DNA from 2 places in the Rothia sp. HMSC061E04 genome. Region 2 is predicted to be linked to the other one. Evidence: riboswitches for the same ligand, from Rfam matches in the RefSeq annotation. Region 2 holds a riboswitch; the other holds the start of a gene.

What was found. Region 2 has a riboswitch for thiamine pyrophosphate ahead of HMPREF2927_RS07635 (bifunctional hydroxymethylpyrimidine kinase/phosphomethylpyrimidine kinase). Riboswitches for the same ligand answer to the same signal wherever they lie in the genome.
Region 1: it holds a riboswitch for thiamine pyrophosphate, as region 2 does, so the genes downstream of both, HMPREF2927_RS00420 (ECF transporter S component) here and HMPREF2927_RS07635 (bifunctional hydroxymethylpyrimidine kinase/phosphomethylpyrimidine kinase) in region 2, are expected to answer to the same signal.

What each region holds. Positions count from the first base shown of each region.
Region 1 is NZ_KV813685.1:27,995-36,010, forward strand. It holds gene HMPREF2927_RS00390 (thiamine phosphate synthase) at 1-139, opposite strand, end outside; tRNA gene HMPREF2927_RS00395 (tRNA-Gly) at 830-903, opposite strand; gene dcd (dCTP deaminase) at 1,057-1,656, shown strand; gene HMPREF2927_RS00405 (septin family protein) at 1,789-3,090, shown strand; gene HMPREF2927_RS00410 (MFS transporter) at 3,315-4,739, opposite strand; gene HMPREF2927_RS00415 (DUF4235 domain-containing protein) at 4,900-5,133, opposite strand; TPP riboswitch at 5,401-5,501, shown strand; gene HMPREF2927_RS00420 (ECF transporter S component) at 5,560-6,192, shown strand; gene HMPREF2927_RS00425 (ABC transporter ATP-binding protein) at 6,256-7,860, shown strand; gene HMPREF2927_RS00430 (energy-coupling factor transporter transmembrane component T family protein) at 7,857-8,016, shown strand, end outside.
Region 2 is NZ_KV813706.1:178,666-186,681, forward strand. It holds gene HMPREF2927_RS07620 (nitric-oxide reductase large subunit) at 1-2,166, shown strand, start outside; gene HMPREF2927_RS07625 (transposase) at 2,169-3,011, shown strand; gene HMPREF2927_RS07630 (slipin family protein) at 3,296-4,069, shown strand; gene HMPREF2927_RS07635 (bifunctional hydroxymethylpyrimidine kinase/phosphomethylpyrimidine kinase) at 4,499-6,238, opposite strand; TPP riboswitch at 6,227-6,425, opposite strand; gene HMPREF2927_RS07640 (ABC transporter ATP-binding protein) at 6,636-8,016, opposite strand, start outside.

The DNA.
Region 1 (8,016 bases), on a different contig from region 2:
TGGGTTTGGACCTGACTTGGATGCAGGTGGCGTGTTTGGCTGCCCGGACGGTTTCGAGGGGGTTGTCGCCTGTGACGAGGTAGAGGTTCAGGTCGAGGGGGCGTGCGGGGGTGGTGTAGGGGTGCGTTTCGCGGGTCATTCGGGTCTACGATTCGTCGTCGAGTAGATGTTTTTTTTTGAGAAATTCTCTCATCGAATTTCTGTGGTTAGGTTAGCACAACTGTGTGGTGAGTTGAACATCCTTCAAGCGTTTTGAGGTGCCTTGCGGGGTGCGTTCCTCGCTCGTGTAGGGGAGCCTGTCGGGTTCGATGGCTCGCTTTTGATGTGTGCGCTTGGCTCGCTATACACTTTCTTCGCTCCTACAGGGGCACCCGCCCTCGCTTCAGCTCGGGCACCCTGATGTCGCTTCAGGAAGGTATAGCTGTGCTGCGCGCTCGCATGGGGCTACAGCATGCTCTTTCTCGATGAGCCCTCGGGAAGGCGCCCTGACCTCCCATACGGAGTCACCGCAATGCCCTGAACCCAACATTCATTCCCGGCGAGCTGTCTGCGGTACCTAACCCCAGTATTCCCCCTCCCCGCCTCCGCGCATACTCTTCCCAAGCCGAGGGCCCGCGGCTCTCACCCTTGCCGCGCAGCCACGTTCCCTACCTCGTACACAGGGAAGGGGAGAGAGTTAGTAGGGGAGAGGTCGGTATGTTCCGTCGCGACATCAGGGTGTCCGACGCGAAGCGAGGACGGGTTCCCTGCAGGAGCAAGGAACATACCGCCTCGACCTGCTCAACCTAACTCAAAATAAAAAGCCTCCTACCGCAGGGCAGAAGGCTTGTGGAGCGGCTGACGGGAATCGAACCCGCGTATCAGGCTTGGGAAGCGTGCGCTCTACCATTGAGCTACAGCCGCATCTTTTTCAGTGTATCGCGCTTGCTTGTCGGGGGTGAAATGTGTTGCGTCTGTTTGTGTGCGGGGTGGCGGGGTTGAAATGTGATGTAGGCCTGTGTGCTGGGGCTGGTGGATGCCTGCACGTGGGTGGTGTTTGCCAGGTATCCTTTAAGCGTGCTTATTTCAGATCGCGATATTCGTCAAGAGATTGCTGATGGGCGCATCGTTCTTGATCCGTTCGATGAGTCGATGATTCAGCCTGCAAGTGTGGACGTGAGGATTGATCGTTTCTTCCGTCTGTTTGATAACCATAAGTACCCGCATATTGATCCTGCTCAGCCGCAGGAGGATTTGACGCGTCTGGTGGAGGTGGCTCCTGATGAGCCGTTTATTCTGCATCCGGGCGAGTTTGTGTTGGGTTCTACGTATGAGAAGGTGACTCTGCCTGATGATGTGGCTGCCCGTTTGGAGGGTAAGTCGTCGTTGGGTCGTTTGGGTCTTCTGACTCACTCTACGGCTGGTTTTATTGATCCTGGTTTTTCGGGGCATGTGACGCTTGAGTTGTCGAATATGGCGACTTTGCCGATTATGTTGTGGCCGGGTTCTAAGGTTGGTCAGTTGTGTTTCTTCCGGTTGAGTAGCCCGACTGAGCATCCGTATGGTTCTGGTGCGTATGGTAACCGTTACCAGGGTCAGCGTGGCCCGACTGCTTCGCGTAGTTATTTGAATTTTCATCAGACGATGATTCCTGCGGATGGTTCTGTGGAGTCTTAGTCTTTCCCGCTTTGGGGTGCGGGCGTGCAGGCTGTGTGTTTGTGCGCCCGCGTTGGGCGGTTTTTTCGCCTGTTGTGCTCGTGCGTTCACTCGCGTGCGGGTTTTTATCTCTCACTCTCTAAGGATTTTTTGATGAATCTGAAGCCTGTTGTTCTGCGTGTTGCTGGTGCGGAAGTTTCTTTGTATCTGATTGATATGTCGGACTCTTTTGTGGAGCGTTTTAAGAAGGCGTGGGAGCCTCTTGCTCCGGAGTTTTTTGATACTCCTGATGAGGCGTATGCTTCGTTGTCTCGTTTTGATCAGGTGATGCTGGTTCATGCGCCGACTGATGAGTCGGTGATGGATTTGGCGAATCCGTTGATGGGTTCGTTTGATAAGGTTTCGACGCTGCGTGTGGCTGATGATGATTCGGGTATGCAGGATCTGACGAGCCGTATTACGTTGGCGATGATTGAGCAGCTGGTTGGTCGCGGTGTGATGCTGCATGCGGCTGTTATTGGTGACCCTGAGTCGAAGCGCGCTGTTGCGCTGGTGGGTGTTTCTGGTAGCGGTAAGACGACTGCGTCGCGTTTCTTGGGTTCGAAGTTTGCGTACCTGACTGATGAGACTGCGATTATTTCGGATGAGGGTGTTGTGTCGCCGTATCCGAAGCCGTTGTCTGTGATTGTTGACCCGAATGCGCCGAAGGATCAGCAGAACCCGGTGGATTTGGGTCTGAACGTGGTTGATCGTGATGACCTCAGCTATAAGCTGTCGCGTATTGTGTTCATTTCTCGTGATGAGTCGGCTTCTGAGCCGTATTTTGAGCGTGTTCCGCTGCATGAGGCTCTGGTGTTCTTGAGTGAGCAGAGCTCGGGTCTGGCGCGTCACCCTGAGGGTGTTGTGTCGCTGGCTAAGCTGGTGGAGCGTTGCGGTGGCGTGTGGCGCCTGGTGTACTCGGAGGTTGAGGATACTTTGCCGCTGGTTCAGGATCTGCTGAATGGTGGTGAGCTACCGAATGCTGATGAGGTTGAGAAGCTAGAGAAGTACACGGTTAAGGATCACCTGCCGGGTGTGTTCTTGAACGGTACGATTGCGGTGTCTCGTATGCCGGGTACTTCGGGTGTGCGTGTGGGCGAGGACGGCCCGTTCTTGCTGCTGTGTGACACTGAGCTGAATGAGCTGTCTGATTTTGCGGCTGAGTGCTGGCTGCAGGCTGAGGGCGACATTTCGTATGATGACCTGTTTGCGCGTTTGGCTGAGATCTTTGAGGGTCTGCCTGCGGAGGCGTATGACGAGAACTTGAGCGCTCTGGCGGCTGGTTCGATGCTGTGGGTTCGTGCGATTGATGATGCGACCTGGGCTCAGATGACTAGCGATGAGGTTCTGGATGAGGAGGAGCAGCAGATTGCGCTGGATTCCTCTGAGGATGAGGGCGACGTGGTGGAGGACTAGCCACCGGGTCTCTCTGACGTGGCTTACTGACACGGCTCTCTGGCGCGGCTTACTGAGCTCTGTTTGGTAGGCGCTGCTCGATAGGCACTGCTTAAGCACAAGGGAGGGGCGGGTAGAAGAATGATCTTCTACCCGCCCCTCCCTTTGCGTCTGCGGGGATGCGTTTGTGGGGTGCGGGGTGTTTAGCCCTGCACGGCCTTACTGCGTGACCTTACTATGCGACCTTAACGGGCAGCCTTGTCACGGCGCTTCTGCTCGCGGCGAGCCGCACGCATACGCAGCGGACCGGGCGCCTTCACCGGCAACAGCAGGAGCAGACCCGCCACCACAACGATCAGAATACCGAGCACACCCCAAATCTGCGCGCCCATGATGCTCACGCACAGACCGAACAGCATCGGCGCCAGGAAGCTGGTCGCACGACCGGTGGTCGAGTACAGGCCGAACAGCTCACCCTCAGTACCGGGATCAGCCAGGCGAGCCAGGAAGGTGCGGGACGCCGACTGTGCCGGGCCCACGAACAGGCACAGCAGCAGGGCGCATACCCAGAACACGCCAGGCTGAGGGAAGAACAGCAGCGGGGTAGCCGCCAAGATAATGCCGACCAGCGAGATAACAATAATCGCCTTTGGGCCCAGGTAGTCATCCAGGTAGCCGCCCAGGATCGCGCCAGCCGCGGCGACAGCGCTACCGGCAATACCGAACAGAATCACCTCGGAGGTGCTGAAACCGAACGTGCCCGCCGCGAGAATACCGCCGAACGTAAAAATACCGGACAGACCATCACGGAACACTGCCGAAGCGATCAGGAACCACAGGGTCTGCGGGGAGGTCATCTTCAGGCGACGAATCGTGCGCCACAGCGCCTTGTAGGAGGCGAGCAGACCGCCCTGACGAGCCGGGGAGAAACGCTCCAGGCCCAGCTCCAGGAAACGCAGCTCGCGGGTGGGTAGCACCTCCGGCAGGAAGCGCTCGCGGGTGCGCATACGAACCAGCAGCGGCACGCAGAAGAAGAGGCACCAGGCGGCGGCGAACAGTGCGACCGCACGGATATTCAGGGCGTTCTCGGTGGTCAGGCCGAGCACCTCGGGGGTAAGCACAAAACCCCACAGCACCACAGCCAGCGCCAGGATGCCGCCAATGTACCCGGCAGCCCATCCGGCGCCCGAAATCTTACCGATATTCTCCGGGTGGGAGATACGCGGCAGCACGGCGTTATAGTTCACGTACGCGAACTCGCTGAACACGCTCGCCGCAGAAATCAGGGCGACACCCAGCCACAAGTACTGCGGGGTGGGGCCCACGAAGAAGCACGCCGCCATCGAACCGACCAGCAGTATGGTGTTCACACCGAGCCAGAAGATACCGCGGCCGGACTTATCGTTACGCTGACCGGTGACCGGCGCCAGAATCGCAATGAGGAAACCGGCGATGGTCAGACCCAAAGACAGCGCCGAAGAGGTCTCTTCGGGGGAGCCGAAGTAGCTGCTGGTCAGGTACACGGTGAAGATGAAGGTCGTCATAATCGAGTCGAAGCTCGACGAACCAACATCCCACATGACCCAGGACGCGACCGAACGGCGGCTGTTCGCGTGGTCAACGACCCTACGCTGAGCCTTCGCCTTACGGCGGGGAGAAGAAATAGTCATAGTTGTGCTTTCAGGTGCCGAGGTGGCGCTTCAGCGTAGCGGCGGCATGAAACCGGCTGAAGTAGAGCGGGCGTGCTGAAGAAGGAACACCAGGCGGTACGTACCGAGCGAAGATACGTACCGCCTAGTTCATGAACTTTCACGCGGAAAGCGCAAAGTCTTAGTTGAAGAAACGACGCTGCAGGCGAGCAACACCGAAGCTCACCACAGCACCCACGACGGAGGTCAGAACGGTCCAGAGGATGACCTGACGCAGGGTATCTTCAGACTCGTGGGAAATGGCGGGAGGCTGGTTACCGGTAGCCTTGGTCCAGGCTGCGCCCAGGCCCTTACCAACCAGGGCTACAGCGCCCATGTTGATACCCGCAATAGCAAGCTTAGCGACGGGGTTCATATGTATCTCCTTAGCTGTATACGATGCGGCGTCCTGCCCGTGAACCCCTTCGGGGTTGGGGTGAGAAAAGAGCGCCACTCCCTAGCGTATAGGGTTTAAGGCGTTCGTGCCGCCTTGGGGCCTCTCCGTCCCAAAATTGTACACCGTGCAATTCTGTAATGTGGGCAGAAGAAGGGAACAAAAAGCGGCAAATTGGCGCGAACAGCCAGACACGCCTACAATCGAACCTGGGCTTCCACCCGCACCACAACGGTACGGACAAGGAACCCCAAACGACAGGGGAGCGCCACCGAGGCGCTGAGAGTGCTAAGCAGACCCTCGAACCTGATCCGGTTAGTACCGGCGTAGGGAGTCGAATTTCTTCTCAATGCCCTCGTCCAATCAGAGGGCGAGGACATTCCCCTTCCAACGACGGAAGGACCACCAATGTCACAGAACGCAACCCCCGCCTCCCAGGCATCCACCCAGGCAGAAGCGAAGAAGCCGAACCTGCGCTGGCGAGTCAACGAAATCGTCATCGCCGCAGTTATCGCAGTAGCCTGCGCCGTCATCTTCTGGATTTGGGACATCGCAGTTTCCCCCGCCACCAAAACCGCACTCGTAGCAGCACCCGAATTCCGCCCCATCATCGGCGGCGCATGGCTGCTCGGCGGCACCCTCGGCGGCCTGCTCATCCGCAAGCCCGGTGCGGCACTCTTCTGCGAAATCGTCGCAGCATTCATCTCCGTACTCTTCACCGGCGGCGCATGGAGTGGCGAAATCCTACTCGCAGGCCTCATCCAGGGCATCGGCGCTGAAGTTGCCTTCGCGATCTTCGGCTACCGCCGCTGGAACGCAACCGTCGCCATCTTCGCCGGTGCGCTCAGCGGCCTGTTCATGGGCGGTAACGAAATCTTCATCTACTACCCCGACATGGAACCGGTCAAGGCAATCATCTACGTAGCATGCTCCGTCATCTCCGGTGCAGTCATCGCAGGCTTCCTCGCATGGATTCTCGTGCAGAACCTCGCCAAGACCGGTGTGCTCTCCTCGCTGGCATCCGGCAAGACCCGCCGCTAACCACCAGCAACTAGTCACCACTCGGCACACTACAGCAGCCACACAAAAGGCTAAGGAACTATCATGGAAGCAACACCGCGCGGGGCGCGCATCGAGCTCAACAACTTCAGCTGGCACCACCCCGGACGCCCAGAACCCGTCATCAGCGGACTCAACCTCACCATCAACCCCGGTGAAAAAGTCCTGCTACTGGGCACCTCCGGCGCCGGCAAATCAACGCTCCTGCACGCCATCGCCGGTGTGCTCCACGATGACGACGGCGAATCCGCCAGCGGCACCATCACCATCAACGGGCAAGCACCCGCCGAAGCACGCGGCACCGCAGGCATGATGCAGCAGGACCCCGAATCCTCCATCGTCATGGCAACCGTCGGCAACGACGTAGCGTTCGGCCCCGAAAACCTGCGCGTACCCCGCGAAGAAATCTGGGGCCGCGTCACCGAAGCCCTCACCGCCGTAGGGCTCAACCCCCTGCCCCTCGACCACCCCAGCAGCGCGCTGTCTGGCGGACAGAAGCAGCGCCTCGGCCTGGCGGGCATCCTCTCGATGCACCCCGGCGCCATGATCCTCGACGAACCCACCGCCAACCTTGACCCCTCCGGCGTGCGGGAAGTACGCGACAGCATCCTTACCGCCGCGCAAGCCACCGGCGCGACCCTGCTCGTCGTAGAACACCGCGTGAGCATCTGGGCGCCGCACATGGACCGCATTATCGTGCTCGGCGAAGGCGGCACCATCACCCACGACGGCGCACCCGACACCGTACTCACCGAAGCCCGCCAAGAACTCATCGACGCGGGCGTGTGGGTACCCAACTACGTGCCGCGTGCGCCGCAGAACGACTGCAATAGCGAGCACGGCGAAGCGCTACTGCGCGCCGAAAACCTCAGCATCACCCGCGCACAACCCACCCCCAAACAACGACGCGCACGCCGACACACCATCAAACGCCTCGGCGACACCCCCGCACCCGCACCCACCGATTTGCCTGTCCTGCGCAGCGGCATCAACCTCACCCTGCACGCGGGTGAACACCTCAGCGTACTCGGCCCCAACGGCGCCGGCAAATCAACTCTAGCCCTCACCCTCGCAGGGCTCCTCACCGCACCCAACGGCACCCTCACCGCCACCGACGCGCTCCGTAATTACGACGGTAACCACGGCGGCAACCACGCCCACTGGGACATCCCCACCTGGACCCCCGCCCAAATGCTCAGCCGCATCGGCTACGTCTTCCAAGAACCCGAATACCAATTCATCCGCGGAACCGTACGCGAAGAACTCGAACTCGGCCCCCGCCGACTCGCTGCACTCAACCGCGTTCCCCTCAACGAAGACAACCTCGCAGCCCGCACCAACGAACTCGCAACCCACCTACGCCTCACCCACCTACTCGACGCGAACCCCTTTACCCTCTCCGGCGGTGAAAAACGCAGACTCTCGGTCGCCTCTGCACTCGCCACCGCACCCAAAATCCTCATCCTCGACGAACCCACCTTCGGCCAAGACGCACGAACCTGGGCAGAACTCGTCGACCTCATCCGCGAACTACTCGCAGGCGGCACCGCCATCATCTCCATCACCCACGACGAAGACTACACCGCCGCACTCGGCGGCAACCACATCACCCTCGAAGCCACCGCAACCCCCGGAAAGGAGAACGCATGAACACCGACTTCTTCGGCACCATCGACCGAACCAGCTACTTCAGCAACCTCAACGCCGGCGTAAAACTCATCGTCTCCTTCACCCTCATCATCGCCGCCCTCATCGTGCGCGACCCCCTCACCTCCGGAATCCTCTTCGCCCTCGAACTGCTCGGAT
Region 2 (8,016 bases):
GGACGCGGCCTGCAGCAGTACGGATCCGTTCTGGGTCACGGTGCCTACCTCGGCCCCGACTACACTGCAGAATACCTGCGCCTGACCACCGACGCCGCAGTCAAGGAATACCGTGAACAGGGCAAGCAGGACCCCCGCGAGCTCGTCAAGAACGAGTGGCGCAAGGAGAACAAGTACGACGAGCAGACTAAGACCATCACCTGGTCCGCTGGTGAGACCAAGGGCTACCAGCTCATGCTCAAGCACTACCGTGAAACCCTCATGAAGGGTGACACCTCGCAGGGCCTGTTCCCCAACGCCATTAAGAACGACGAAGAACTGCACGACATCGTCGCATTCTTCGGCTGGACCGCATGGGCATCGGCGGCAGACCGCCCCGACCAGCCCTACTCCTACACCAACAACTGGCCCTCCGAACCCAACGTGGACAACAAGCCCACCGCGGATCTGATGGTCTGGTCGGCACTCTCCCTGATTGCCCTCATCGGTGGTACCGGTCTGATGTTCGCCATCTACGGCCGCTGGTCCCGCGCTATCGGCTGGCATGCGGAAGAGGCCCCCGTCCTCGACTTCCGTCAGCCCGACGAAGTTCGCCTGACCCCCTCGCAGAAGGCAGCCTGCCTGCTCTTCGCAACGATCCTGGTGCTGTTCCTGCTGCAGGCTCTGGTGGGTGCGCTCACCGAGCACTACCGTGAAGAACTCACCGGATTCTTCGGTATCGACATGGGCCAGTTGCTGCCCTACACGGTATCCCGAACCTGGCACCTTCAGCTCTCCCTCTTCTGGACCGCAGGCGCGTTCCTGGCGGGCGGTATCTTCATCGCCCCGCTGATTACCCGCCGCGAACCCAAGAAGCAGGGCCTGCTCACCTACGTTCTCATCGGCGCTGTGGTCTTCGTGGTCCTCGGCTCGCTGCTGAACGAATGGTTCTCTCAGAAGGGCCTCATCCCCAAGGAATTCACCGGCTTCTTCTCGCAGCAGTGGGAGTTCCTGGACCTGCCGCGATTCTTCCAGATCCTGCTCACCGCGGGTATGTTCATCTGGATCGTCATCGTCTGGCGTACCCTCTCCGCTCGCCTGAAGGGCTCGAAGAAAACCTCCCTGCCGTGGCTGTTCCTCTTCTCCGGCCTCGCCATCCCCATGTTCTACGCGGTCGGCCTGCTCGCAGGTCAGCGTACTCACGTGACCGTCGCCGAATTCTGGCGATTCTGGGTGGTTCACCTCTGGGTGGAGGACTTCCTCGAACTGTTCACCACCGTCATGGTGGCGTACATCTTCGTGCTGCTCGGCGTGGTCCGCGAGCGCATCGCGATCTCCATCATCATGATGGACGCTGTGCTCTACTCCGTCGGTGGTGTGATCGGTACTCTGCACCACACCTACTTCGTCGGTACCCCCTCCGAGCAGATGGCATTCGGTGCGTTCTTCTCGGCTGCTGAGGTTATCCCGCTGACCTTCCTGACCGTTGAGGCGTGGGGCTTCATGCAGCTGGGTGCTCGCCAGTACTCCAACCGCACCAAGCCTTTCCCGCACCGTTGGGCTGTTATGTTCCTGATTGCTGTGGGCTTCTGGAACTTCCTCGGCGCTGGTGTGTTCGGCTTCCTGATTAATCTGCCAATCGTGTCCTACTTCGAGATTGGTACGGCACTGACTGCAAACCACGCACACGCATCCATGATGGGTGTGTACGGTATGCTCGCGATCGCGTTCGCGGTGTTTGGTCTGCGCTACCTGATCCCTGAGGACAAGTGGCCTGAGAAGGGTCTGAAGTTCTCCTTCTGGACCCTGAACATTGGTCTGCTGTGGATGTCCTTCATCTCGCTGCTGCCGCTGGGTATTGCTCAGCTGTACAAGTCCGTGGGTGAAGGCTACTACGAGGCTCGTTCCTTCGCGTTCATTCACGACGGTGCTTCCGCCGTGATGGGTTGGATGCGTATGCCCGGTGACGTGATCTTCCTGGTCGGCATTATCCCGCTGATTAAGCTGGCTCTGCTGGGTATCAAGGAGATCTTCTCCAAGAACGCTAAGGAAACCGTCCTGGAGCTGCCCGAACCGCCGCTGTACGAGGTGGTTGAGGACGCTCGCATCGCAGAGTTCGCCGGCGCTAAGGCTGCCGAGAAGCTGCCCGAGCAGACCAGCCCCTACCGTAGCGATCGTCGAGGCTAACCATGCCTGAGCAGATTGCTGGAGTTTCTTTCCTCGTGTGGCTGGCCTGCGTGTACGCGCTCGGCCTGGTCGCCGTGGGTTGGGGCTTCGATATTCTCGCCAAGCGCACCAGCCAGCGCATGGTGGCGGCGCGAACCTTCGGGTTCACCTACCACGAAGAGAGCGACGCGTGGCTCTGCCCCGAAGACCAGTGGCTGTGGGCGACCGCATTCGACTCGGATAACCGAGTGATGCGTTACCGCGCCAAGCCCAGCGTGTGCAACACCTGCCCGATTAAGGACAGCTGCACTGTCTCGGCGAACGGCCGCGAGCTCACCCGCGAAGTGGACGAATGGCCCTACTCCGAGTCGGGTCGTTTCCACCGCGGGCTGGCGGTTGCTGTCTCGCTGCTGGGCGTGGTCATCCTGATTGGTGCCGCTATCGTCTGGCACTCCCCGCTGGAGCTTCTGGTGGAGGGTGCCGCCGCGGTGGTCTGCCTGTCGCTGACCTACCCGCTGGCTGTGAAGCTCATGCGTTCCCCCGCGAACTTCGAGAACGATCCGAAGCATATTCACGCATCCACCGCTGACGAATCGGTGAACGTGAAGATGGATCGTTTCGCGGCGAAGTGGGGTGGCGTTTCGAATGAGCGTAAGCGCCGTACCGAGCAGACCCGCAAGCAGATGATTGCGGAGGCAACCCTACCGGTTCGTACCTCTGCCCTCGACCCGGACCGCCCCGCATGGAGCGGTACCGGCACCTCGGTTAAGCGACTGCACAAGACCACAAATGAGGTCCTGCAGGAGCAGAACCTGGCTGAGGTTGAGGCTGCTGAAAAGCTGGCAGAGCAGATGGCGAAGAAGTAGCGCTGCACAAGTTTTTCCGTTCCGGCGGCTGACCGGTCGATTGGTCCCGTCTGTTAGCTTCGGCGCCACCCTGCGTGGAATTCTCTTTTATTCCTCTTTTGAGTTTTCCATGCGGGGTGCCGCTAAAGCACCGACCACCGCATGCCGCCGGGACGGAAAATTCCCCTCTCTAAACTCCCCCAAACACAGCCCGGTTACCGGGCATCCCCTACTACCTGCACCGTACGAGGCGCGGGCAGGTGGGCACACATACCGTCCTCCCCCAATACTTGTGAAGGAAAACCATGGATCCCGTCACTCTGGCAACTATCCTCATCCCAGTTGCCGTCATTGTTCTTTTTATTCTGATTCGTATGTTCCGCGTCATCCCCGAATACGAGCGCGGCATCTCTTTCCGCTTCGGTCACCTGCGTTCGGAACTGGAGCCCGGCTTGAACGTCGTCTTCCCCCTCGTTGACTCCCTGCAGCGCGTTGATATGCGTGTTATCACCCTGACCATTCCCCCGCAGGAAGTCATCACCAAGGACAACGTTCCCGCCCGCGTGAACGCCGTGGTCCTCTTCCGCGTGACCAACGCCAAGAACGCGGTGCTTGAGGTTGAGAACTACCCGATTGCCACCAGCCAGATCGCGCAGACCACCCTGCGTTCCCTGCTCGGCCGCGTTGACCTGGACACCCTGCTCGCACACCGCGAGGACCTGAACGAGGACCTGCGCTCCATCATCGGTTCGCGCACCGAGCCGTGGGGTATTCAGGTGGAGCTCGTCGAAATTAAGGACGTTGAGATTCCCGAGGCTATGCAGCGCGCCATGGCTCGCGAGGCTGAGGCTGAGCGTGAGCGCCGCGCAAAGATCATTTCGGCACGCGGTGAGCTGGAGGCCTCCAGCGAGCTGAAGGAAGCATCCGACATTCTGAGCCAGTCCCCCGCATCCCTGCAGCTGCGTTACCTGCAGACCCTGCTGGAGCTGGGTGCCGACCAGAACTCGACCGTGGTCTTCCCGCTACCCATGGACGTGATCGGTCCGCTCATGGGTGCGCTCAAGGGCGAGATCAAGTAGGCGATCCTCCCCTTCCCTGACACACTAGCCTGATGTACTAGCAGCGGCGGCTGATTCGCAACGGTGAGACATATAGAAATATCCCGTGCAGATGAGAGTATCTGCACGGGATATTTCTATGCCGAATATTCTTCGCGAAAGCTAGAAGGAAGGCGTTTGGCCCGCCGCGGGGGTTGGATGAGGTGGTTGCGGCGGACCAAACTGGTCGGTTACACGCCGTAGAGGTGCGGGCGCGGCAGGTACATCAGCCAGTTGGGTGAGGGCCGGAATCCTGCCGCAAACGGTTTTCACCGACGCCTTAAGCATAACCGGAACAACCCCCGAACCGGCGGTAGCTTGAGTGAAGCATCAATCACCCATCTCACGCCATGCCGAGGCGGTATTCAGCCCAACAACCGGCACCTATCAGCTAGCGCAGCGCCCGGCAAACTAACGCAATGCTCGGTGCGCCTGATCAAAGAACTCACGCTCGTACACGCACGCCGACAGGTACGCCCGCGCCGCACGCACACGCTGAGCCGGTGAAGCCGCCTCAAACGCACGCTCCACCTCCGCGAGGCTACGCGCCACCTCCGCGGCGAACTCTTCGCCACCGTACATGCTCAGCCACTCCGCGTACGGGTGGTCCGCGTGATTCTGCGAGGAGAGTACGGCACCGACTTCTTCGTACAGCCAGTAGCAGGGCAGAATCGCCGCGGCACCGACCACGTAGTCATCACCAGCGGCGGAGGCACGCAGGAAATTCGTGTACCCCATCGTAATCGGCGAGGGCCCACCCAGACGCGCACGGTTCGCCAGCCAGCCCTCGTGCAGCTGCGATTCGGCGGCAATCGCCTCGTGCGCACCGGCGGCCCAGTGCACCTGCGCCTCAGCGGTATCAGCACGCGCCGAGAGAGTCGCGAGCGCACGCGAATAATCACGCAGGTAGAGGGCATCCTGGTCCAGGTAGAAGGCGAACAGATCCTCGTCGAGGGTTCCGTCACCGAGGGCACGCACGAAGGGCAGGTCCAGGATCTGGTGCCAGGTTTCGCCACCGGCTGCCCAGAGGGCGGCGGTCCAGGGACCGGCGGGCTTTACGACGGCTTCACCGGCGGGCACGGGGCTGACCGGCAGCAGACGCTCCGGGCTGGTGCCGTCCAGAGTATTGCCCTCAGAGTCGGTGGTGGCGAGCAGGTGATGCCACGGGTACGCGGAGGCGGCAGCCTCCAGACGGCGGGCACGGGCGGCGTGGTCCACCGGGCCGTGGCCCTCACCGGAGCCGACCTGCAGACCGGCACCTGCGGCAATGGCTTCGTGGAGCCAGCGGGTGCTCCACTGCAGGGCGCGGTGGGTGTCTTCGCTAGTCAGAACGCTCTGCTCTGCGGTGTGCCCTGCGGCTTCGGTGTGCTGCAGCAGTTCCACGCCCAGGCGGGTTGCCAGCGAAGAGGACAGGGAGCATCCGGTGCCGTGCGTATTACGGCTGTCCAGGCGCGGGGTGCGCACGTGCGCGCAGGTGCCGTCCGGGAAGACCGCGGTGTTACCGGCGTCCTGACCGCATAGGTGGCCGCCCTTCACAATCACGGTAGTTCCGGTCGCCGCAGCAAGGTTCGCCGCCTGCTCGTGCGCCTCATCGAAAGTCTGAGCGGGCTCCTTCTGGCAGAGCACGGCGAGCTCCGGAATGTTCGGGGTAATCACATTCACGAGCGGCACGAGATCGCGCAGCGCCTGCTCCGCTTCCGCCTGCAGCAGGCGGTCACCGCTGGAAGCAATCATGACCGGGTCGAGCACGACCACGGGCGCGGGATGCTCACTCAGCCAGGTACGAACCGTGCGGATCGTGTCTGCGTCGCCGAGCATGCCGATTTTCACGGCGTCAACCGTGACGTCATCAAAAACGGCGGCAAGCTGCGCGGTCAAAAATTCCAGGGGCGGGGTGAATACTTCACGAACCCCGCACGTGTTTTGGGCGACCAGTGAGGTGGTCACGCACATGCCGTAACCGCCGGATGCGGTAATAGATTTGAGGTCCGCTTGGATGCCCGCACCGCCGGAGGGGTCGGTTCCCGCAATGGAGAGAACCCTCGGCACTCGAGCTGTCTGGGGTGCCCCGGATGCTCCGGAGGCGCTCGCGCCGGGTACAGGGCTGGTGGTGGGTGCGCACGCGGGCGCGATAGGCTGCTCTGCCATCATCGATAATCCCTTCGCTAGTTCGAACTAGAGCAGGTTCAATGGGTGATTCTCTCAGCCTTGAGTGTTCTTACGCCGTTTCGTGCGTCCACTGTGCCGTAGCTCTTCGCTGTGCCGTAGCCCTTCGTTGGGCGGCCAGTTGGGCGGGTTAGCGGGTCGCGGGCGTCTCAAGGCACCCCATATCGCTCTGCCAGGTTATCACAATGATTCTCCGTAGCTAAAAGTTCTGCGGGTAACAAGTGAATCTCTCCGAAATTTTCGTTTGAGTCTTGCGTTACTGCAGGGGCTCCTCACCGCCGATTTCAGCGCACCCTTGTACGGAAACCACCCGTTAAACACGTAGTGCCCGGCACCGCTTCACACGGTACCGGGCACTATCAGCCTGGCTTATCCTCCAGGCTTAGGTCAGGGCGAAAATCTCTGCCGGTGAACCCTCCGCAATGATCCTACCCTCGTGTAGCAGGACCGCACGGTCAGCCAGCGAGGCGATACGCGCATCGTGCGAAATAATCAGCACCGCACGGTTCGCCAGCACGGCGCTCAGGGACTCGGTTGCGTCCGCGAGCTCCAGCTGGGTGGTGGACTCGTCCAGAATCACGGCGTGCGGGTCGGCAAGCACAATACGTGCCAGTGCCAGCTGCTGAATCTGGTCGCGGGTCAGCGGCGAATCCGCGCCGCTGACGACAGTATCTATGCCCTGCGGCAGGTCGCGCCACCAGCGGGCACCGATAGCGTCCAGCGCCTCGCCCATCTGCTCGACGGTTGCATCCGGCACGACCACCGTAAAGTTATCGGCGAGGGTGCCGAAGAAGACGTGCGCTTCCTGGGTGCAGACCAGCAGGCGCGGCCGGCCATCAGCGGCGGCATCGGTCGGGAAGTCGCCGTGACCGACCGGGCGACCCATCACGGTGATGGTGCCTTCCAGGGCGGTCAGCGAACCACCAATCAGACGAGCCAGGGTGGTCTTACCCGAGCCGGAACGACCCACCAGGGCGAGCGCCTCACCGCGGCGAATCTTCAGGTTGATACCTTCAAGCACCAGGGCGTCCGGCGAGTAGCCGTAGGAGACGTCGGTGCAGTCAATGGCGTACTCCGGGTTCTTCACGGCTTCATCAGACACGGCGGCGAACGCTTCGGCACGGTGCTGTGCACGCGCCTCACGTTGCTTCTTCGCCAGGGAGACCACACCGAACACGCGGCCCATGTTCACGAGCATGATGCGCAGGCTGCTGACGTGGTGGTTCAGCATGTCGGCGAGGGTTCGCAGGCTGAAGACCATGACCGAGGCGGTCGCTACGGCACCCCAGGAAGCCCAACCGAGAGCCACGCAGGCGGCGCCCCAGAGCATACACAGAATCGTGGGGATCCAAGCGTTAATAGCGTCCACGGTGAAGTACAGCTGGCGGATGCGCACCATGCCCAGCTGCGCGGCGAACTGGCGCTTGTTCTCACCGGCGAAGGCGTCTTCGCGGGCGGTGTGAACGCCCAGCTCACGGATCGTGGAGGTGCCGCGAATGTTCTCGGTCAGCACACTGTTGAGGTCACTCACGCGCTCCTGGGCGGTCTGGTTGCGTGCCGCCATGAGCGGCAGCATCTTCGACATGATGAGGGCAAGACCGGCAATCATGGGTAGCATGATCAGGCCCATTGCCGGGCTCACAACCGCTAGCGAAATGGTGGAGATAATGAAGTACAGCACCACGTAGATTGCGCCGAGCAGGTCCTCGCTGACGGACTTGGCTGCCGAGGACAGGTCGTCGGTCACGCGGGTGAGCAGGTCA